3 regions of the Herbaspirillum sp. RTI4 genome follow, and region 2 is predicted to be linked to each of the others. Evidence: predicted binding sites of a transcription regulator. Region 2 holds the regulator's gene; each other region holds the start of a gene.

Region 1 (7,962 bases), 990 kb from region 2:
TTAATGAGCGCGTTACCGCAGCCATTCAAAATGACATCATAAAAATCAGCCTTGGCGGCAAGTAGCCGTTTGCGATCACCGCTGGCGGCTTCGTCCTTGAGTGTTTGCACGACGTCGCCAAGACGTGCAACCGCTTCGTCAGAGGCCAATTTGGCGAATCCGGAGACCGCATAGCTTTCAAACAGCGCCCGGATCGCGTAAAGGTCGCGTGCCTCTGCGAGCGAAATCGACGACACCATCGGACCACGGTGCAGCACCATGGTGATGAGTTTTTCCGCTTCCAGCTTGCGCAGCGCTTCTCTTAAAGACGGGCGGCTCACATCCAGCAATTCGCATAACTCACGTTCACTCAACTTCTCGCCCGGCTTGAAGCGGCCATTCATGATCGCTTCACGCAGGTAGTTTTCTACCTGGCTGCGCAAGCTGTCGGGTTTTCGAAGTGGCGTGGGGGATTCGGTAATCATAATAAACGCATTCTATAAATTGTCAGACAATCTGTCAATAAGATTGATATGTAAAAAGGTGATCCCTATTTTATGAGCTAAGCGCGTCGACTAAATAGACAAAATGGGAGCAGGGCATGGCGATTCTATGGCCAGACGCAAGTAGTCTGGCCAGGATTCTCTCGCTGGAATGTTTGCGCGAAACTGGCAAAGGTGGAATCTAGCGCACGCCCTAGTCCAGTCAGTTGACATTTATAAGCACGAGTGAGCATGCGTCGCCTTGAAACACAAAACGCCCGGTGCAGTGCATCGAGCGTTTCTGAGGCAATACTGTCAACCTATCAGGATTGGGTACCAACTGCTTCCTGGCGGCACCTGATAAGCGGGATGGGACCAACAGCAACGAGACGTTGCAGTTACAATGGGCTACGTTGATCAGTGGTCAGTTTACTGAGACAGGCTAAAAATTGACCGAAGATTTCCTATGATTTATCCGCGAATGCCCGTGGGTTGAATCCATCCGAATTTGTAGGCGATCAGTAGCAAGATAAACAGCAAAACAGAAAAGCCGACCCGCAAGGTCAATGCCTGCACAGTACGGTTACTTTTCCCCTTGTCGCGCATCAGAAAGACGAGCGCGGAGGCGAGACTGCCGATGATGAGCAGGAAGGCAATGGCAACAATAATTTTCATGGCAAAGGGCGGCCGTCGGCATCGATGTCCGGTATCGGCAGACCGCAACAAAATAAGTGAAATCCTATTGTATGCGAACGAAGTAATGCAAATCAGGTTCCGTTTCCGCTGGGTCCCCTTTATTGCGACTGTCATGGTTGCCAGCCTTGGCGTATCGCTGGCCCAATGGCAGGCAAGGCGCGCCGAACAAAAGCAATCCATAGAAAGCAAACTGTCGCTGCGGCAGCACATAGCACCGGTGCGGCTGGCCCAGGCAAACCTGCCGCCAACCGAGCTGGAATACCGGCGCGTACTCTTGCGCGGTGCTTTTCTCCCGGCATGGACGATGTATCTGGATAACCGCCCCTACAATGGCCAGGCTGGATTTTATGTGTTGACGCCATTCAAGCTGGAGGGTGTCGACCGTGTGGTGACCGTCGAGCGTGGTTGGGTGCCGCGCAATCCGGTCGATCGCACCCGCTTGCCGACGACGACGCCAGTCAGCGGACAAGTGGAAATCGAGGGAACGGTCAGGAGCGATACCGGACATGTGATGCAGTTGGGCGCCGCGCCGCCATTGCAACCGGGTGCGATACTCCAAAATCTCGATGTGGATGCGCTGGCAAAAGCATCCGGCCTTCCTTTGTTGCCCTTGGTGGTGCAGCAGGCTGGCGATGCGGCCGATGGACTGGTGCGCGACTGGCCGGCGCCATCGTTGGGTATAGAACGTCACCGGGGCTACGAATTTCAATGGTATGCACTGGCGGCGATGGCCATATTATTCTTTGTTGTGACGGGATTTCGACGTGGATCAAAATAAACAAAAAGGGCGCGGCCGCTGGTGGCTGTTGCTGATTCTGCTGGTGTGCGCAATGCCGATGATCGGTTCTTATCTCACTTACTATGTGATCAAACCCGAGGGACGGACTAACTACGGGACACTGATCGATCCACGCAACTATCCTATTCCGGCGCTCGACAGCCACTTGTTGAGCGGCGCGCCCGCATCGCTCAATGACTACAAAGGCAAATGGATCATGTTGCAGGCCGATAGCGGCGATTGCGGCGATAGTTGCCGTAACAAGTTACTGTCGTTGCGGCAACTTCGTCTGATGCAAGGCAAGGAAATGGAGCGCATTGAGCGCGTCTGGCTGATCACCGACCAAGCTCCGCTCGATACCATGGTGATGCGTGAATATGACGGCACACGGATGTTGCGTGTCGATCCCGCTTTGCTCAAGGCCTGGCTGCCGACACTGCCTGAGACGACAGTACAGGACCATATTTACCTCATTGATCCGCGCGGCAATCTGATGATGCGTTTCCCCAAGGATGCCGACCCCAATCTCATCAAAAAAGACCTGTCGAAACTGCTCAAAGCTTCCAGCATAGGATAAGTGCATATATGTTGATTCAACTTGCCGTGATGGGCATGATTGCCGCTTTGCTGCCCCTGACAATGGTCTGGATGGCGGCCGATTCCGGGAAATATCGAAAACTGGCCTCTGTCGCTTTGTTTTTGACCTTCGACCTGATTATGTTTGGCGCTTTCACCCGACTCACCGATTCCGGGCTGGGTTGCCCCGACTGGCCCGGATGCTATGGCCACTCCAATCCTCTGCTGGCGCACGCTGCCATCAGCGCCGCTCAGGAGGCGATGCCAACAGGACCGGTTACTCTGGGCAAAGCGTGGATAGAAATGATCCACCGCTATCTGGCGATGGGTGTTGGGGTGTTGATTACGGCGTTGCTGCTGAGTGGCTGGTACCGCTGGCACAAGACGCGCAAAAGCGCGGCACGTTTTTCTCCGATATTCCCAACGGTGCTGTTTTTATGTGTTTGCTTGCAAGGCGCCTTCGGTGCCTGGACCGTGACGCTCAAGTTGCAGCCGGTCATCGTCACCACGCATCTGCTGCTGGGACTGGCACTGCTGGGATTACTGACATGGCTGGTAGCGCAGCAAAGCGCGCATCGTCAAGTGACTGCGGCGGGGCGTGCGCTGGCCGTGCCGGCCTTGATTGCCGGCATCGTGCTGGTGATGCAAATTGCGCTGGGAGGGTGGGTCAGTACCAATTACGCGACGCTGGCGTGCATGGACTTTCCTCTGTGCCAGGGCGCTTTGTTGCCGCAGATGGATTTTGAAAACGGATTTACCCTGTGGCGACATCTGGGAAAAACGGCCAATGGCGACTACCTGCCGTTTCCGGCACTGACTGCCATTCATTGGGTGCACCGGACGTTCGCATTCGTGGTCATTGCGGTCATCGTCTGGGTCGCCCGGGCCGCCTTGCGTGAACCCGGTTTGCGCAGGACCGGGCAAGGTTTATTGTTTGTCATTGCCCTACAACTGACGACCGGATTGGCAACGATTTTTCTCAGCTGGCCGCTGGCGATTGCCGTCTTGCATAACGGCGGGGCGGCGGCGCTGCTGCTGCTGCTGGTCATGCTAAACTACAAGGCCAGATATGCGCCGCTCGCCGTCGGTATTGCCCCTACCGTTTTTACAGAAGATGGCCTATCGGCCTCCGCCTCCGTCCGGTCCCGCCCGGAATCAACCTGATGACCACTTTGACTGTCCCTGTTCCTAATCGTATTGCCCAATACTGGGCGCTGACCAAGCCGCGCGTGACGCAGCTGGCGGTATTTTGCGCCGTCATCGGTATGTTCCTGGCAACGCCCGATTTACCGGGGTGGCGCACTGTCTTGTTTGCGACGGCAGGGATCTGGCTGCTTGCCGGCGCGGCCTTTGCCGTCAATTGTCTGGTCGAGCGGGAAATCGATTCGCGCATGGCGCGTACTGCGCGGCGGCCGATGGCGCTCGGTGAAATTACCGTCCACCAGACGCTGATATTTTCCAGCGTCATCGGCGGTTTGGGCATGTGGATACTGTATGCGCTGGTCAATCCCTTGACCATGTGGCTGACACTCGCCACTTTCGTTGGTTATGCCGTCATCTACACCATCATCCTGAAGCCGGCGACGCCGCAGAATATCGTCATCGGTGGACTGTCCGGCGCTATGCCGCCTGCGCTCGGCTGGGCGGCGATTGCCAACGACGTGCCTATGCAGGCGTGGATTCTGGTACTCATTATCTTCATGTGGACGCCGCCGCATTTCTGGGCGCTGGCGATGTATCGGCGCGATGATTACGCCAAGTCCGGTTTGCCCATGCTGCCGATTACCCACGGCATGCAATTGACGCAGTTCCATATCTGGCTCTACACGATTGCGCTGGTGGCGACAACGATGCTGCCGTTTGCCGTCGGCATGAGTGGCTTGATTTACCTGGTGAGCGCCAGCGTGCTGGGTATCGTTTTTCTCTGGTATGCGTGGCAGATTTACCGTCACTATACGGATTTGATTGCGCGCCGCACTTTCGCTTACTCCATCATTTATTTGTCTTTGCTGTTTGCGGCCTTGCTGGTCGATCACTACTTCTTATTTCGCCTACTATGATTAAACGCTTTTCTATCTTTTCCCTGATGTTAGTTGCGCTGTTGGCTCTGGGTGCGTGCAGCCAAAAAGACGGTGAGGCCTCCGGCGCTAAGTTCAGTAATACCGATGTCACCGGACTTGCTTATGCGCGTGATTTCGCCTTGACTGACCACACCGGTAAAGCGCGCACGCTGGCTGACTTCAAAGGCAAGGCTGTTCTGATTTTCTTCGGCTATACCCAGTGTCCAGACGTCTGCCCGACAACGATGGTCGAGCTGGCTAACGTGATGAAAGAACTTGGGCCGCAGGCGGATCGGATGCAGGTCTTATTCGTGACCATTGATCCGGAGCGCGATACGCAGGCCTTGCTGGCGCAATATGTGCCAGCGTTCGATCCGCGTTTCCTGGGGCTGCGCGGAGATATGACCCAGACCGCTGCGGTAGCGAAGGAATTCAAGGTGTTTTATCAGAAAGTGCCAGGGAAAACGCCCGGAAGCTATACGATGGATCATACGGCTGGTAGTTATGTCTTCGACACCCAAGGACACTTGCGCTTGTTTGTGCGTCATGGCGAGGGGACTGCTGCTCTGGTACATGACTTGAAATTGCTACTTTCCTGATTGCTTGGTGTGACAGGTTTTCAGCATGTGTATTTATGATGTTAAAAAAGCGCCGATCTGATCAGATCGGCGCTTTTTTATTGGGAGGGCCAGCCTCGATGGTGATCGTGGCTAGGCTTTTCGACATTGCAGTTTAGGCATAAGCCTGCAATGCGCCCTTCATCTTCTTCAGTGCGACCACTTCAATTTGTCGTATGCGTTCGGCCGATACGCCGAATTCCTCTGCCAGCTCATGCAGCGTTGCTCCTGAGCCGTCATCGTTAGCCAGCCAGCGCGCCTCGACGATACGGCGTGAGCGGGCATCCAGCTTACCCAGGGCATCTTCGAGTCCTTCCGATTGAAGGCGGTCGTACTGCTTCGCCTCAAGGATTTTGGTCGGCTCAGTGGTATCCGATGAGAGATAGGCAATCGGCGCGAATTTATCGTCGTCGCCACTGTCGGTAGGGGCTTCCAGTGCGACATCCCGGCCCGACAGACGCATTTCCATTTCGATCACTTCTTCGGGCTTGACCTTGAGCATGCTTGCCAAGGCATCGACTTGCGCCGGTGTCATGGTTTCCAGGCCAGTCTTGTGGCTGCGCAAATTGAAAAACAGTTTGCGCTGCGCCTTGGTTGTGGCGACTTTAACCAAGCGCCAGTTCTTCAAAATATATTCGTGCATTTCCGCTTTGATCCAGTGCATGGCGTACGACACCAGCCGTACCCCCTGATTCGGATCGAAACGCTTGACGGCTTTCATCAGGCCGATATTGCCTTCCTGTATCAAATCGGCATGGGGCAAGCCGTAACCGAGATAACCGCGCGCGATCGACACCACCAGGCGCAAATGCGAGAGCACTAATTTTTGTGCGGCGGCAAGGTCGTTTTGCTCACTGAGGCTGCGCGCAAGAGAGATTTCTTCTTCTTGCGTGAGCATGGGCAGGCGATTGACGGCAGAGATATAGGCATCAATATTGCCCAGGCTTCCTGTGAAGCCTAAGGCCAATGCATTATTTTCAATAGTAACGGGCACTGTTTGTGCGGACGCTGCTTTCATAATTCTCCTTTAAATTCATCCGCTTAGGGGGTATGCCGATCAGCGGAGAAAAAACAAATTCCATTGAAATGGAAATGCTGTGCAAATATTTTAGCACTCGTACACGGCGAGTGCTAATCGGAATTTGCGAAGGGCGCGATAGGCGGACTATATCTTCGAGCGCTGCCAACAAATATCAGAGGAAGCCAGTGCTCGGCGCAAGCTCAGGGTCGGTTGTCCGTTGTGCTCGAGTGGGGCGGCGTTCTTACTAAGCTTGCGCCACTAATTCAGAGGACCCTGGGAGGTGCAGACATGAATAATTGCCACAATTGACCACGGCGAGTGACAAAACAGAGCGTAAGAGTACATATTGCCACTCAAAGTTGCTTGTATCGTCCTGATTTCTGTAACAAAGTGTGATTAGAGGGGTTTGTCGGGGTTTATCGCCCCATTTTCTACTGAAGACGGCGCAAATGCCGTCGCACTGACAGCATTGCACCTAGTAGCCCGAGCAAAGCGCTGACAGCCAACAGGCCAAGAGATGGCCACAGACTCAGCGGGGCCAGGCGGAATTCGGAGCCATACAAATAAGCAAACTCAGCAATCGTCTGATTCAGCGGCAGCAAACTCAGCGCCACGGCACCCAGCCCGAGGACGCCAGCGGCGAGTCCCAGCAGGGCGCCGGTATAGTAAAACGGTCTATGGATAAAGGCATCGGTGGCACCGAGCAGACGCGAGACTTCGATTTCTTCGTATTGCGTCAAAACTTGCATACGGATCGTATTGAAAACCACGGCGACCACCGCCAGACTCAGCGTACCGCCCAGAAACAGCAGCAGCATCCGCAAAATCCGCAGCAGAGCCGCCAGCCGCTTGACCCATGCCGAATCGATTTGTACGGAATCAATATGTGGCAAGGCTTGCAATTGATCGGCAATCAGATCGACGCGGGCGGCATCCATCGCATTACGCAAACCGGTCAGCCGCACCACATAGCTATCCGGCAAGGGATTGCCGCCCAGCGTCGTCAGAACGCTACTGAGGCCGGTTTTTTTCTTGAGCGCGTCGAAGGCTTTTTCGCGCGGGATGAATTCTGCGCTGCCGAGCATGTCGTTGTGTTGCAGCAGTTCGTCAATCTGCCCGGCCATCGCCAGCGCAGCGGAGCGGGGCGCATCCATCTTGAGAAACACGCTAAGCTCAGGTTCGACCGATAACTGTTCGGATACCGGACGGATATTTTCCAGCAAAGTCAGTCCGGCACAGGGCAAGGCCAGCGCAATCGCGACCACCAGTACGTTAAGGAAAAAATTACCCGGCGCGCGCGACAAGTGACCGAAGGCATCACTGAGCGCAAACGCATGTTGTCTCAGCCAATTCATGGCGTCCCCTGCACAGGCTGACCATGCCAGCCGTCAACGACCTGACCACGGTCCAGATAAACGATGCGCTCAGCCCCGGCCAGGGTGTACTCGTCATGCGTTGAAATCAGGCAAGTCACGCCGGCAACATGGAACGATTTAATCGCATCGAGGACTTTATCGGCATTTTCCCGATCCAGATTGGCCGTCGGCTCATCGGCCAGAATGATTTGCGGCCGGTTGACGATGGCGCGGGCAATGGCCGCACGTTGTTGCTCGCCGCCGGACAAGGTGAGCGGCGGTGCCAACGCCAGATCAAGCAAGCCGACCCGGTCGAGCGCAGCGCAAGCGCGTTTTTCGGCCTCACTGCGCGAAGCGCCGGTCACGATCAGCGGCAGCATCACATTATGCAAAATATC
Region 2 (7,962 bases):
GCAAGTCGTATTTCTTGGCGAAGAGGAAATCGCGTTCGTCGTGCGCCGGTACGCCCATGACTGCGCCGTCGCCATAGGTAATGAGGACGTAATTGCCGACCCAGACGGCGACCTGCTGGCCGGTCAGTGGATGCGTGACGGACAGACCGGTTGGCATACCCTTCTTTTCCATCGTCGCCATGTCGGCTTCGATGACGCTGCCGGTTTTGCATTCGGCGATGAAGGCGGCCAGTGCGGGATTGGTGCGCGCGGCCAGTGTGGCCAGCGCATGTTCTGGTGCGACGGCGCAAAAAGTGACGCCCATGACGGTATCGGCGCGGGTGGTGAATACCCACAATTTGCCGTCGCCGACGGCCTGGCCGTCCTCTTGGATGTCATGCGGGAAGGCGAAGCGCACGCCGGTCGATTTGCCGATCCAGTTGGCTTGCATCAGACGTACCCGCTCCGGCCAGCCGGGCAGTTTGCTGTCGACGTGCGCCAGCAATTCTTCGGCGTAGTCGGTGATCTTGGCGTAGTACATCGGGATTTCGCGCTTTTCGATCAGCGCGCCGGAGCGCCAGCCGCGACCGTCAATAACTTGTTCGTTAGCCAGGACGGTCTTGTCGATCGGATCCCAGTTGACGGTGCCGGTCTTTTTGTAAATGATGCCGCGCTCGAGCATCTTCAGGAACATCCACTGGTTCCATTGGTAGTATTCCGGCGTGCAGGCGGTCATTTCTCGCGACCAGTCGATGGCCAGTCCCATGGACTCCATTTGCTTTTTCATCGCCGCGATGTTGGCGTAGGTCCATTGCGCGGGTGGCACGTTGTTGGCCATGGCGGCGTTTTCCGCCGGCATGCCGAAGGCATCCCAGCCCATCGGCATGAGGACGTTATAACCCCGCATGCGCATGTAGCGATACATCACATCGTTGATGGTGTAGTTGCGCACATGCCCCATGTGCAGCTTGCCGGACGGATACGGCAGCATCGAGCAGGCGAAGAATTTCTTTTTCGGCTGGCCGTTCTTGTCTTGCGCGTGTTCGACGGCCTTGTAGGCGTCGATGGCGGTCCAGTGTTGCTGCGCGAGGTGTTCGACTTCGGCGGGGAGATATTTATCTTGCATGGAGGATGAGGCGAAAGTGGTGTGGAAACCGGCCATTATACTGGCTCGTCGCCCATGAAACGGCGACGCCCGGGCAAGCCGCGGGCGGTCAGGAGCTGTCCGTGCTGCGACAGGCGGTTATTTAGACGCTTATTTCAGATTCAGTACGTCCTGCATGTCATACAGGCCGCTGGATTTGTCTGCCAGGAAACGCGCGGCGCGCAGGCTGCCGTGTGCGTAAGTGACCCGACTGGAGGATTTGTGCGAGATTTCTATGCGTTCACCGATGCCGGCAAACAGCACGGTGTGGTCGCCCACGATGTCGCCGCCGCGGATGGCCGCGAAACCGATGGAGGAGGGGTCGCGTGCGCCGGTGATCCCTTCGCGGGCGTAGACGGCGACGTCGTCAAGATTGCGGCCGAGCGCATCGGCAATTACTTCGCCCATTTTCAGCGCTGTGCCGGAGGGCGCATCAATCTTGTGGCGATGATGGGCTTCGATGATTTCAATGTCATAGCCTTCAGCGAAACTTTTGGCGGCCATTTCCAGCAACTTGAGCGTGACGTTGACGCCGACGCTCATGTTAGGCGAGAGCATGATGGCCGTTTTTTGTGCGGCAGCGGCGATGGCATCCTTGCCAGCCTGATCGAAACCGGTGGTGCCGATGACCATCTTGATGCCGTGCTCGGCGCAGTAGCGCAGGTGTTCCAGCGTGCCTTCGGGACGGGTGAAGTCGATCAGGATTTGCGCGCCTTGCAGTCCACGCGCCAGATCGGATTCGATGAGAACGCCTGCCGGGCTGCCCAGAAAGGCGGCCGCATCGCTGCCCAGACTTGATGAGCCGGGAACGTCCAGCGCGCCGGTCAGCACGGTATCGCTGGCTTCCTGGATGGCTTCGATGAGCATGCGACCCATGCGGCCGGAAGCGCCGGCCACGGCGATTTTCAGTTGACTCATGCTTTTATTTCCCGACCGGTGCGGGCGTGGAAGAGGGCCCGGATCCAGGCCGTTGCTCAGGCGATCTTGGTACGGCACCCGCCTGAGAGCCGGCGATCAGCGCCAGATATTCGGCTTCGGTCGGCAGGTTGGTGCCGCCGTCGTAGTGTTCCAGCAATTCATCTTTAAAGAAAACGGTAATGCGGCTCTGGATCAGTTCGCCATTGCCTTTGGCCAGCCGGAAATCGTAATCCCAGCGGTTGGCATGGAACAGGTCGACCTGCAAGGGCGTACCCATTACAAAGCGCACCTGATCACGCGACATGCCAGGGCGTAGCTGCGCGACCATCTCTTGGGATACGAAATTGCCTTGCTGAATATCGACTCGATACGGCTTCAGAAATCCGAACAGGCTACCGTTTCTGACGATTTGCAAGCTGGAGGTGGCGTCGCCGTTGCCATTGCTGGCGTCAGCCACGGAGGCAGATTTCGATGCGCAGCCGGCGAGCAGGGCGAAGCCTGCGCAGAGCGCGCTCAGCGCGACGGCGCGGCGCAAGGTGCGGCGGACGGTTTCGGTACGGGTGGCGTGAGGGAAGGGCAGCAGGCGCATGAGAATCTCAGTGATTGAGCAATTTGGGTAAAAGACATATCATAAAGCAGATAACCGGAGCGCGACCAAAACATGCCTAACAATCCCTCAGAACTCAAGGCCAGCGGACTCAAAGCGACGCTGCCGCGCTTGAAAATCCTGGAAATTTTCCAAAACACCGAAGTGCGTCATCTGAGCGCCGAAGACGTCTACAAAATTCTGCTGGGGGATAATCTTGACGTCGGTCTGGCGACTGTCTACCGGGTACTGACGCAGTTCGAGCAGGCAGGCCTCCTGCAGCGCAATCATTTCGAAACCGGCAAGGCCGTGTTCGAACTGAACGAAGGCAGCCACCACGATCATCTGGTGTGCCTGGAATGCGGCAAGGTCGAAGAATTTTATGACGAAGAAATTGAAAAACGCCAGATCCAGATTGCGCAGGACCATGGCTTCGATATCGTCGATCATGCGCTGGCGCTGTACGGGCATTGCCTCGATTGCAAGAGCCGGAAAAAGTAGTTATCCCCTCCCGCCCCCTCCCCTTGATTTGCACAGGCGCACCGGCAGTCCGCACAGAGAGGCAGTCGCCTCAGTGATGACTCAGTGATGACTCAATGATGACTCAAGGCATTCGATAGCAGTTTGGCGGTGATCTCCACAATCGGAATCACACGCTCATACGCCATGCGCGTCGGCCCGATCACTCCCAGCGTTCCGACGATCTTGCCGTTGACTTCATAGGCGGCGGTGACGATGCTCATGTCGTCCATCGGCACCAGTTGCGAATCGCCGCCGATGAAAATCTGCACGCCGGTGGCCTTGCTGGAAGTGTCAAGCAACTGCATCAGACCGGTTTTCTGTTCGAACATATCAAACAGTTTGCGCAGCGAAGTCATGTTCGACGACAGGTCGGCCACGCTCAACAGGTTGCGTTCGCCGGAAATGATCATGTCGTCGGCATCGTCGATCATGGCATCGCTGCCGGCCTCGACCGCTGCCTGCATCAGGCGCGTCATATCGTCGCGCAACAGGCGTAATTCATGTTGCAGGCGAGCGCGGACATCATCGAAGCTGAGTCCGCCGTAATGCTGATTGATGTAATTGGCGGCCTGTACCAGCTGCGAGGGCGTGTAATCGGCGTCGGTCAGCAGCAGGCGGTTTTGCACATCGCCGTTGGGACTGACGATGACCAGCAAAATACGTTTTTCGGAGAGGCGCAGAAATTCGATCTGGCGAAATACCGATTCGCGACGCGGCGTCAGCACTACGCCGGCGAATTGCGACAGCGACGACAGCACCTGAGCCGCATGGGTAATGATCTTTTGCGGGGAGTTGTCGCCCGGGCGCGTTTGCATCTTTGATTCGAGGGCGCTTTCATCGATGACCCCCACCGTCAGCAAAGTGTCGACAAAAATCCGGTAGCCGCGCGGTGTGGGTACCCGCCCAGCCGAAGTGTGCGGGCTGGCGACGAATCCCATGTCCTCCAGATCGGCCATGACGTTGCGAATGGTCGCCGGAGATAATTCCAGCCCCGAAATTTTGGAGAGCGCGCGCGATCCAACGGGTTGGCCATCGGCAATATAGCGCTCGATCAGAGCTTTGAGCAGGGTTTGTGCGCGGGTATCAAGTTGCATGGCCATATTCTAACGATCAGGGGCGTTCCGTGCTAGCTGGAATATGGCATTGCCTGTTAGCAAATGCGGATAAATCGCGATTCGTCGCGCAGGCGGCGGCATTTCAATGCCAGATTTTTATCTGGCGGCAATAGTTTTGCGTGGCGGGCTGGTCATATCGCAGGCGGCGGCATATCGCTGTTGGGATAGCGCGCAAACTATGGTCTAATCGCCGCACCGTTGTACTTGCCTCCAATCTGATTTCACCTACCGCTTTCATCTACCTTCTTTCATGGAGTCCGCATGTGGCCGCTTAAATTGCCCGCCGAGACACTGTTGCCGCAAACCGTTGCCATCGTTGCTAAATATCTTGCCGCTGGTATCGGGCAATCGCTGACCGAGATTGCCGATTTCCTGGAAGCAGGCGGCCATACCGTTTTATTTGAAACCGATACCGCGCAACATGTTCAGCGTGCGGGTCTTCAAGCCGCCACTCCGGCGCAAATCGGCCATCTGGCGGATGTTGCCATTGTCGTCGGCGGCGACGGTACGATGCTCGGTATTGCCCGCCAACTTGCGCCTTACTCGGTACCGCTGATCGGGATTAACCTGGGTCGGCTGGGTTTCGTGACCGATATTCCCCTTGAAGGCATGATCCCGGTGCTGGCCGAAATGTTGGAAGGCAAGGTCGAGTCCGAATCCCGCACGCTGCTGGAAGCCTCGGTATTGCGTGACGGTGTCAGCATTTTCCAGGCGCTGGCGCTTAACGATGTTGTCGTGTCGCGCGGCAGCGGAGCCGGTATGGCCGAACTGACCGTCAGCGTCGATGGCCGCTTCATGTACAACCAGCGTTCCGATGGCTTGATTGTGGCCACGCCCACCGGCTCCACGGCCTATGCTTTATCGGGCGGCGGGCCGATTTTGCATCCGCGCCTGCAAGGCATCGCGCTGGTGCCGATTGCGCCGCATTCACTGTCGAACCGGCCGATCATCGTGCCTGACAGCAGCGAAATCGTGATCGAAATTGCCGGTGGCCGCGACATCAGCGTCAATTTCGACATGCAATCGTTTGCCAGCCTGCAACTCGGCGACCGGATTGCCGTGCGTCGTTCGGCGCACACGGTGACTTTCCTGCATCCGCAAGGCTGGAGCTATTACGACACCCTGCGTCAGAAGCTACACTGGAACGAATACCCTTCCATCGAAGGGAATCTGCGCTAAGCGGCGGTCCCTGACGCGCACGCAGCGCTGACGTACACTATGCCGCTGTCATCGGCGACGCCCCCTGCGCCGCCTCCCCTTTTTCATTTTTGTTTGTGATGGTAGATCCCATGCTGCGTACCTTAGCCATTCGTGACTTCGTCATCGTCGATGCCCTTGAGCTGGAATTCAGCGCCGGTTTTTCTGTACTGACCGGCGAAACCGGCGCCGGTAAATCGATCCTGATCGATGCCTTGGCGCTGGCGCTGGGCGGTCGCGGCGACGCCAGCGTGGTGCGCGAAGGCGCGACCCGCGCTGATATCACTGCCGATTTCGGCGCTGCCGGTGCCGCTGCCGACTGGTTGCAGGCCCATGATTTTGCCGATGAGGATGGCGGCGTGTTGCTGCGGCGAGTGATCGACAATGCCGGCCGTTCCCGTGCCTTCATTAACGGCGTGGCGGCTACGGCAACCCAATTGCGCGAACTGGGTGAGCTGTTGGTCGATATCCACGGTCAGCACGCACATCAGTCGCTGCTCAAGACGGATGCGCAACGCTTGCTGCTCGATAGTCAAGCGGGCTTGCTGGAACAGACCCGGACCCTGGCGGCCTCCTACAAAGCCTGGCGCACCGTGACGCGGCAGCGCGAAGAATTCGAAAATGACGCCAAAAGCATGCTGCTGGAGCGCGAACGGCTGGAATGGCAAGTGAGCGAATTGCGCACGCTGGCCGCTCAACCGGGCGAGTGGGTCGAGGTCAGCAACGAGCATAGTCGCCTGTCGCACGCCGCTAGTCTGATCGAGGGCGCGCAGCAGGCGCTGGACGAAATTTCCGAGACTGAAGCGCCGCTGTTGTCGCGCGTCGCCGCGCTGAGTCAGAAGCTGAGCCGGCTGAGCGAACTCGACGACGGACTCAAGCCGGTGCTGGAAGTACTGGAACCGGCGCGGATTCAATTGCAGGAAGCCGTATATGCACTCAACGATTACCTCGGCCGCGTGGAACTCGATCCGCAGCGCTTGCAGGCAGTCGAAGGACGGATGCAAGTACTGCACGCTACGGCGCGTCGCTTGCGTATCGAGCCCGAGCAACTGGCGCAGCAATTCGAACTATTGAAAGCGCAATGGCTGGCGCTGGCCGACGCCAGCGATCTGGAAGCCCTGCGCGCGCAGGAAGCGCAACTGAAGAAAAACTATCTGGCGCTGGCGAAGACGCTGTCTGTCGCGCGTACCAAGGCGGCAGTGGTTTTTGGCACAGCCGTGACAGCGGCCATGCAGGAGCTGAGCATGGTCGGCGGGAAATTCGCGATCTCGCTGGAGCCGGGCGAACCGGGCGCCCACGGCATCGATCAGGTGGAATTTCTGGTGGCCGGTCACGCCGGGGTTGCCCCGCGTCCGCTGGCCAAGGTCGCCTCCGGCGGTGAGCTGGCGCGGATTGCCTTGGCCATTTCCGTCATCGCTTCCAGCGCTACTGCCACGCCGACCCTGATTTTCGATGAAGTCGATAGCGGCATCGGGGGAGCGGTAGCGGAAGTGGTCGGTCGGCTGTTGAAACGGCTGGGGCAGGAGCGGCAAGTCTTGTGCGTGACCCATTTGCCGCAAGTCGCCAGTCAGGCCAATCGCCACTTTCAGGTCAGCAAGCGCAGCGAGGGCGAACGCACGGTATCGCATATCGATGCGCTCGATTCCAAAGCGCGGGTGGAAGAAATTGCCCGCATGCTGGGCGGACTGGAAATTACCGCCACCACCCGCAAGCACGCCCGTGAATTGCTGGCCTCCTAAGCGCACCTGACAACGCCCTACGCAGGCGCGTCGCACTCATTCAATCCCCGCACAAATCCAGGAACATTATGTCTTTTCGCGCAGAACCCCCCCATGTGCATGGTCGTATCGATCAAACCGCCATCCTGCTGGTGAATCTGGGTACGCCGGACGCGCCGACGACCGGTGACGTGCGGCGTTATCTCAAACAATTCCTGTCCGATCCGCGGGTGGTGGAAATCCCCCGGGCGCTCTGGTGGCTGATTCTGAACGGCATCATCCTGCCGTTCCGCTCTTCCCGCTCGGCTGCCAAGTACGCATCGATCTGGACTAACGAAGGTTCGCCGCTGAAAGTGCATACCGAACGTCAGGCGAGTGCGCTGCAACGCTTGTGCGAAGAGCGCGGGTACCGGGTTCGGGTGGCCTATGCGATGCGTTACGGCAATCCGGGTGTGCCAGCGGTGTTGCAGCAGCTCAAGGAAGAAGGTTGCGAACGCATTCTGGTGCTGCCCGCCTATCCGCAATACGCTGCTGCGACGACGGCCTCGATTTTCGACGCCGTATTCGCCCATTTCGCCAGCGTGCGCAATATGCCGGAGCTGCGGCTGGTCAAGCATTATCACGATAGCGATGCCTATATTCAGGCGCTGCGCCATTCGGTGCTGGCCCACTGGGAGCAGCATGGTCGGCCGGACAAGCTGGTCATGAGCTTCCACGGCGTGCCCAAGCGCACGCTTTTGCTGGGAGACCCTTATCACTGTGAATGCTACAAGACGGCGCGAC
Region 3 (7,962 bases), 3.6 Mb from region 2:
GCGCAAGGACCAGCATATTCTGGGGCAAATCGGCTTGCGTCTTGATGCAGGCGTCAATCCTGATGGGGGAGAGCAGACATATTCAGCCGAGCAGTTTGAAAAATTGACCGATGGGGCATGGAAATGCACGCTCGGCAACTGTATGGAACTGTCCATGGTGGCAGGTCGCATGATCAAGGCGCAGGGCTTTCCACATGAAGTTCAGTTGCTTGCTCTGGCGGCGCAGACCTTGAGCGACGGTAGCGTACCTGACCATGTCTTTCTGGCATGCCGGGATGGCAATACGGAATACTTGATTGATCCGACCATGCACTTTCTGAAGCACTCTGCGACCTATGATTTTCCCTACCCGCTTCGGAATTTCGCCACCGTGTATCCCATCAATACCAGTATCGACAATTTTCGTTTTACCAGCAGACGTTCCCACGCGAATAACGAATATCAGCTGCATCTTTGGGATCTGGCCGATTTGCCTGATCCGCATCAGGCGTTCACGGTGTTAGGTCAATTCGAGCGGGTGGGAGAAACCGTCGAGTTTAGATCGATGAGGTAAAAGTGGATTTTTGCTCAATGAGTGACACCGCAACAGCAACAAGATGGCTTGCAAAACCGGACTTACAAAATAGAGTTTATAAAATAGAGCGTATAAAAAAGAGCGTATAAAACAGGGCAGACGCAAAAGATTGCTGGACAGGCGCAATGCCGCAGGCAGCGCAAGTAGCAAGCCAAGAAAATATAACAACCTCAGCGGACTTTTCGTAAGTCCCATACAAAAAGACAAGGCCTGCACGAATGCAGGCCTTGTCTTTTTGTATGACGTTCGTCGCAAAAGCAGGTGCGGTACTTTGCCGGACTGCTCTGGCGACGAAAGGTACACGCAGAACGTAAAGCGGTGGCAAGGGTGGGATGCAGTATGACGCCAACAGCGCCGCATCCCTTCCTTGCCGTTGCATTACATCATGCCGTCCATGCCACCCATGCCGCCCATACCACCCATACCGCCACCCATGCCGCCGGATGACTTGTCTTCTGGCAATTCTGCAACCAGAGCATCGGTAGTCAGGATCAGGCCAGCGACCGACGCTGCGTTTTGCAGTGCCGAACGGGTAACCTTGGCTGGATCGAGAACACCCAGCTCCACCAGGTCGCCATAAGTGCCGTTAGCAGCGTTGTAACCGTAGTTACCTGTACCAGCCAACACGGCATTGATCACGACCGATGGCTCGTCGCCTGCATTGAACACGATTTGACGCAGTGGCTCTTCGACAGCGCGCATGACGATCTTGATGCCGGCTTCCTGATCTGGGTTGTCGCCCTTCAGGTTTTTGACATTGGCGCGAGCGCGCAGCAGGGCAACGCCGCCGCCTGGCACAACACCTTCTTCAACAGCAGCGCGGGTTGCATGCAGAGCATCTTCAACGCGGGCTTTCTTTTCTTTCATTTCGACTTCGGTAGCAGCACCGACGCGGATCAGCGCAACGCCGCCGGCCAGCTTGGCAACGCGTTCTTGCAGTTTTTCACGGTCGTAGTCGGAAGTCGCTTCTTCGATTTGCGCGCGGATTTGCTTGACGCGTGCTTCGATGTTGATGCTTTCACCAGCGCCATCAATGATGGTGGTGTTTTCTTTACCGATTTCGATACGTGCTGCTTGACCCAGTTCAGCCAGAGTGGCTTTTTCCAGTGTCAGGCCGACTTCTTCTGCAATCACTTGACCGCCGGTCAGGATTGCGATGTCTTCCAGCATTGCCTTGCGACGATCACCAAAACCAGGCGCCTTGACTGCAGCAGTCTTCAGGATGCCGCGGATGTTGTTGACGACCAGAGTGGCCAGTGCTTCGCCTTCGACGTCTTCTGCAATGATCAGCAGAGGGCGGCCGGACTTGGCGACTTGTTCCAGCACCGGGAGCAGGTCACGGATGTTGGAGATTTTTTTGTCGAACAGCAGGATGAACGGATTTTCCAGAGCAACGATCTGTTTTTCCTGATTGTTGATGAAGTAAGGCGACAGGTAGCCGCGGTCGAATTGCATACCTTCGACGATGTCCAGTTCATTGGCCAGCGACTTACCGTCTTCGACAGTGATGACGCCTTCTTTGCCGACTTTGTCCATTGCGCGGGCAATGATGTCGCCGATGTCTGCATCGGAGTTGGCAGAAATCGAACCGACCTGGGCGATTTCTTTGTTAGTCGTTGTTGGCTTGGACAGCAGCTTGACTTCAGCAACGATGGCGGTAACAGCCTTGTCGATGCCGCGCTTGAGGTCGGTCGGGTTGAAACCGGCGGCAACATACTTGAAGCCTTCGCGAACGATGGCTTGTGCCAGCACGGTTGCTGTAGTGGTACCGTCACCGGCGTTGTCGGAAGTCTTGGAAGCGACTTCTTTCACGAGCTGCGCGCCCATGTTTTCCAGACGGTCTTTCAGTTCAATTTCCTTGGCGACGGAAACGCCGTCCTTGGTGACGGTCGGTGCGCCGAAGCTACGTTCGAGCACGACGTTACGACCCTTAGGGCCCAATGTCACTTTAACTGCGTTTGCCAGGATGTTGACGCCATTGACGATCTTCGCACGTGCGTCGTCGCCAAAAATTACTTGCTTTGCAGCCATGTTTTATTCTCCAGAAATACGATGTAAGAAACAAAAAGGAAGAAGCAAAAAGGATCAATCCGACCCTCTGCTATCCAATTGAATTACTTGGTTTCGACCACAGCGAACAAGTCTTCTTCGCGCATGACCAGCAATTCTTCGCCGTCGATCTTCACAGCCTGGCCGGAATATTTGCCGAACAGCACGCGGTCGCCGACCTTGACTGCCATCGGACGGACTTTACCGTCGTCGAGGATCTTGCCATCGCCAACTGCCTTGATTTCGCCCTGATCTGGCTTTTCTGCTGCCGCATCGGTGAGGATGATGCCGGACTTAGTGGTTGTTTCCTGGTCGAGACGCTTGACGATCACGCGATCGTGCAAAGGACGAAGAGTCATAAAAGCTCCTTCAGTAAGAATGAAAAAAATGGTTTTGCGGCGACGTGCTGCAAATGGAACTTGACGAAACAGCAACAAAAAATAGCAAGGCGCCGCACGAAAAGCTGTTTGGCCGGGCGGATTTGTTAGCACTCCTCCTGGACGAGTGCTAAGTATATGGGTGCTAGTCCGCTTTTTCAAGAGGCGTTTTTTGTTGCCGGCAAATGATGTGTCGAGCGGCATACTGGCGCATGGGCGCGGCGCAGGGTGTGCTTACCCCCGCGCAGAGGCCCGACAGGGCCGCTTGCACTGAGCCTGCGATCTTTAACCGCGCAGGCAATACGCGCTGGCAAAATCCATTCATCGTGGGAAGTGGTAATACACCACAGCGTAAAAACAAGCTGTCTGGGTGCGGGAAAGCGGGGGTATGTTGTGACATGCGCCCTCAAAGACGCATGTCGCGCGGGATCAGACTGCGCTGAGTGCCTGCTCCAGATCGGCGATCAGGTCGTCGATATGCTCAATACCGATGGACAGGCGCACAGTGTCTTCCGTGACACCTGCCTTGGCCAGTTCGGCAGGCGACAACTGACGGTGCGTGGTTGTCGCCGGATGTGTCGCCAGCGATTTGGCGTCGCCGATATTGACCAGTCGCGTAAACAGCTTCAGCGCATCCTGGAACTTGGCACCCCCGGTCAGGCCGCCCTGCACCCCGAAAGTCAGAATGCCGGACGCTTTGCCGTTGAAATATTTTTTAGCCAAAGCATGGTCGGGATGATCTTCCAGACCGGCATAGTTGACCCACTTCACTTTTGCGTGCTTTTTTAAATACTGCGCAACCAACAGCGCATTGGAAGTGATCCTGTCCAGACGCAACGCCAGGGTCTCGATACCTTGCAGGATCAGAAAACTGTTGAACGGCGAAAGCGCCGCGCCCGTATTGCGCAAAGGCACCACGCGCGCGCGGCCGATGTACGCGGCCTCTCCCAGCGCTTCGGTGTAAATCACGCCGTGATAGCTCACATCCGGTTCGTTGAGTCGCTTGAAGCGCTCCTTGTGCTTTGCCCACGGGAATTTACCCGAGTCGACAATCGCGCCGCCCAGACTGGTACCGTGGCCGCCCAGATATTTGGTCAGCGAGTGCACCACGATGTCGGCGCCATGTTCGATCGGTCTGAGCAGGTAAGGCGTGGCAACGGTGTTATCCACGATCAGCGGCACCCCGTTGCGATGGGCGATCTCGGCGATAGCGGCAATGTCGGTGATATTGCCAAGCGGATTGCCGATCGACTCGATGAAGACCGCCTTGGTGCGCGCGTCAATGTACTGTTCAAAGGAGCCGGGATCGCGCGGATCGGCAAAGCGCGTTTCAATGCCGAACTGCGGCAGCGTATGCGCGAACAGATTATAGGTACCGCCATACAGCGTGGAAGCAGACACAATGTTGTCACCCGCCTCAGCGATGGTCTGGATGGCATAGGTGACTGCGGCCTGGCCTGATGCCACGGCCAGCGCCGCAATACCGCCTTCGAGGGCGGCAACGCGTTTCTCCAGCACATCCTGGGTCGGATTCATGATGCGCGAATAGATATTCCCCTGCACCTTCAGGTCAAACAAATCGGCGCCATGCTGGGTATCGTCGAAAGCAAAAGCGACCGTCTGATAAATAGGCACCGCCGCCGCTCGGGTGGTGGGGTCAGGCGAGTAGCCGGCATGCACGGACAGCGTTTCGAACTTCCATTGAGGGACTTGTGTCATGGGATCTTTCGGCGATGAAGAGGATGAGAGCCTGAAGACTCTAACGAGCCATCAAGGCACGGCGAACGAATGATTTCGCATATCCATATCCGATTTTTTATCCGCCGGACGCAGCGCCGTTTCCTCGTCGTGGTAAGCCTCTCCTTTTTTAGCCAACTGGATTCAGACGGTTATCGTAATTGGCTGTCAAATCTGCCTTTTTTAAGAGAGGATTGCCACGCAAAGGGGGAATTCACATTGAAATGGAAACTTAATTAGCCGCACTGTTCAGTTGCACTATTAAAATAATAATTAATTTTTTATTGTTATAAATAATATTTTCATAAATAAATATATTTTATATTGGTAACTTAGTTCGACGTATTTATTTTATTCCTTATTTTGTTTCTCTTTGGATATGTAAACATAATGCAAAATAATTGTTATCCGCTTCTAAAATAAATTACAATAAAATTCAAGGAAATACACCTCCTTATATATTCAAAATATATATTCAAACATGCGCGTGTTTTTTGTGGCGAGCGGCAATGTTTTCTTTCCTGATGGATGGGCGTAAATGTCGATTTGCAGGCTTTTAAAAGGGATGTAATTATAAAAGTCAGTGATTTAAATAAAGGTATGTAAATTGCAAAAATGCAATTTACATACATCTGATTTCGTACATTTGTATGGATTGCAGGAAATATTATTATTTAAATATGTTGATTAAAAATAAATAATAGTGCCTTGATGTTATGTAGTGACGACGAATTATTATTGTCAGATGTTCATGTAAACGTATCCCTGTGCTTCAGCGATTTTCAGCAGGTGAGGAGCGGATATCTTGCATCAGAGAAATTCAGTCAAGCCTCCATTCAAAGAAAAATCCGGCGGAATTTCTCTGCTGCTGATGCTATCGACGCTGCTTGCGCTCATGTTGGTGCTGGCCGGTGGTTTGCTGTGGGGGATGAACGAACAGCACAGGAAGCAGATGGACAGCAAGGCATCAGCGGTCGCCTTTGAGCGCATCGGGCGCGAAATGGCCCTGCATATATCCGCTTTGCATACGCCGGTCGAGCAAGCGGTTGGCTTGGTGGCGCGGCAGCAATTGGCAAAAGACATGACGGTTGCTGCGCGGATGGACGATGTTCCCGCCGTAGCGGAAGTCATGCGGAGCAACGCCGCGCTGTCGGGGTTTTATGTCGGCTATGCCAATGGCGACTATTTCATGGTGCGTCATTTGCGCCGGAGCATGGCGTCCATCCTGGGTTTGCGTATTCCGGCGCAGGCGGCTTTCATGGTGGAAAGCATCAAAATCGATGCCGACGCCAGACGCTATGTCGAGTTCGTTTTTCTTGGAGAGGATTTGAAAACGCTACAAACCATCGTGCGTCCGGGCTTCGACTTTGATCCGCGCAAGCGCGGCTGGTACAAAGACGCGCTGGCTTCCGCGCGCTCCGTGCGCACCGATCCCTATGTATTCGCCAGCTCGCGTCTCATCGGCATCACCATCGCGCAACGCAGCAGCATGGGAAGCGTGGTGGCCGCCGACATGCCGCTCTCCAATCTTTCCACCGCCCTGAGTCTGTTAAAGGTATCGCCTTCCGCCGAGCTGGTGCTGATTGACAAGAATGCCGGCGTACTGGCGTATTACACCCCGGGCATGAAGGACATGCCGCGAGAAGGCTTGCAGCAAATTCCCCCCGCCATTCTGGCCCGTCTAGGGGAGCAAAAATTCCCGGTGTTCGCCGATAACATCCGCAAGGGACATTTCAATACGCCCATCCCCATCAACATCAATGGTGATCCCTGGTCTGCCCGGATCGTGCCGGTCGATTTCAAAGGCGTTCCGGTGTTTCTGGCGATCTCCATTCCCGATGGTGAATTACTGAGCGATGCCTCAATGCCACGGTACGGCGCGCCAATCATCATTGCGTTACTGCTTCTGTTGATGGTTCCGGTGATCAGCATCGTTGGCTGGTATGTAGCGCGACCGCTGCGGCGACTGGCGCAGGAAGCGAAGGCGATTCTGCATTTCGATTTCAGCCAGCGGCACAGGAGCCGGTCGCCGATACGTGAAATTGACACCCTGTTCCGGGCAATGGCGGAAACCCGCTCCACCCTGATGCATGTCATCGGCCTGTCAAGCGCGTGGGCAACGGAGCAGGATGTCGATCGCTTGCTGGAACGGCTAGTGGCGGAAACCGTTTCTCTCGCACAGGCAGAAGTGGGCATGCTTTATCTGTTCGATAGTGAACGTCGCATTGCCCAGCCGCAGACCATGCAGTGGCAGCAGGACGGCACGCCAGTGTTGCCGCAGGAGCTGGATGTGCGCTTGCCCGCCAATGCCGACAACCCTGTGTGCCAATGCCTGCTTAGCGGCGCGACGCAAACCAGCGTAGTGCGCTTCGCGGAGGGGCCGTACTCCGGCTGGCTGGGCAGCATGCCGGCGCATCTTGCCGAAGAGCAATACGGACTGACAGCGATCGCGCTGAAAAACCGACAGGCGGAAACGATAGGCGCAGTGCTGTTGTTGGGCGCGGTCAGGGAGGCCGGCAGCGATACGCATTGGCTGGCGGTATTGGAGGCTTTGGTGGGTGCGGTTGCGGTGGCGATGGAGTCCGTCGGACCGGCAAAAGAGGCCGACAAGCGCGGGCGAAGCGGGATGAGCGAAGCAAGCTCAGGCGCTGAAGTACCCCCCTGAAATTGTGCCGCACAGTTACTTGAGATGGATGTACCGGAAAAGGATTTCTGAACGCAGCAAAGCTGTACTTGTACTTTTATATAACCTAATGAGGTGGTGCAAATGAGCAATATGAAACCAGGAGTACGGCTTGGTCTGGGGTTTGGAATCATGGTGGTGCTGATGTTGATCATCGCCTTCGTTTCTCTCAACCGTCTCGGGCAGCTCAATAGTAGCGAGGTAGAAATTACTTCCGCTATCTATCCCAAGGCGCAAGCAGCCGAAGAGGTGTCGTATCTGATCATGGATAAGGCGCGCATCATCCGCAACCTGGTCCTGCTTACGGACCCTAAGGCATTGGCTAGCAACAAGGCTCAAGAGGAAGCGGATACGGAGGCGGTAAGCGTAAAGCTTGCAATGATGACGAAACTGGTCCGCAACGACGTGGAAAAACAGCTGACCACCGACGTCGAAAATGCCCGCATCCCCTTCATTAATTACAGTAGGGAGGTAATTCGTTTAGCGATGGAAGGTAAAAAACCCGAAGCCGCAGCGGCCTTGTACGGCGACGGTTACAAAAC

The links. The regulator HrcA, encoded in region 2, represses chaperone genes, less so after heat shock. The targets are predictions, from matches to a motif close to TTAGCACTCNNNNNNNNNGAGTGCTAA.
Region 1: rpoH (RNA polymerase sigma factor RpoH) is a predicted target of HrcA. The motif match lies at 6,297-6,323, and genes of this name have one in related genera.
Region 3: RGU70_RS16315 (co-chaperone GroES) is a predicted target of HrcA. The motif match lies at 3,108-3,134, and genes of this name have one in related genera.

The regions. Positions count from the first base shown of each region.
Region 1 covers NZ_JAVIWQ010000002.1:1,095,525-1,103,486, forward strand. The annotation lists gene RGU70_RS05135 (GntR family transcriptional regulator) at 1-464, opposite strand, end outside; gene RGU70_RS05140 (twin transmembrane helix small protein) at 933-1,136, opposite strand; gene RGU70_RS05145 (SURF1 family protein) at 1,222-1,935, shown strand; gene RGU70_RS05150 (cytochrome C oxidase subunit I) at 1,922-2,512, shown strand; gene RGU70_RS05155 (COX15/CtaA family protein) at 2,521-3,675, shown strand; gene cyoE (heme o synthase) at 3,675-4,571, shown strand; gene RGU70_RS05165 (SCO family protein) at 4,568-5,170, shown strand; gene rpoH (RNA polymerase sigma factor RpoH) at 5,304-6,206, opposite strand; gene ftsX (permease-like cell division protein FtsX) at 6,641-7,564, opposite strand; gene RGU70_RS05180 (cell division ATP-binding protein FtsE) at 7,561-7,962, opposite strand, start outside.
Region 2 covers NZ_JAVIWQ010000002.1:110,327-118,288, reverse strand. The annotation lists gene leuS (leucine--tRNA ligase) at 1-1,105, opposite strand, end outside; gene dapB (4-hydroxy-tetrahydrodipicolinate reductase) at 1,235-2,041, opposite strand; gene RGU70_RS00745 (outer membrane protein assembly factor BamE) at 2,046-2,630, opposite strand; gene fur (ferric iron uptake transcriptional regulator) at 2,703-3,128, shown strand; gene hrcA (heat-inducible transcriptional repressor HrcA) at 3,221-4,243, opposite strand; gene RGU70_RS00730 (NAD kinase) at 4,526-5,443, shown strand; gene recN (DNA repair protein RecN) at 5,554-7,200, shown strand; gene hemH (ferrochelatase) at 7,269-7,962, shown strand, end outside.
Region 3 covers NZ_JAVIWQ010000002.1:3,664,067-3,672,028, reverse strand. The annotation lists gene RGU70_RS16325 (hypothetical protein) at 1-553, shown strand, start outside; gene groL (chaperonin GroEL) at 953-2,605, opposite strand; gene RGU70_RS16315 (co-chaperone GroES) at 2,689-2,982, opposite strand; gene RGU70_RS16310 (O-acetylhomoserine aminocarboxypropyltransferase/cysteine synthase family protein) at 3,430-4,719, opposite strand; gene RGU70_RS16305 (hypothetical protein) at 5,543-7,402, shown strand; gene RGU70_RS16300 (methyl-accepting chemotaxis protein) at 7,505-7,962, shown strand, end outside.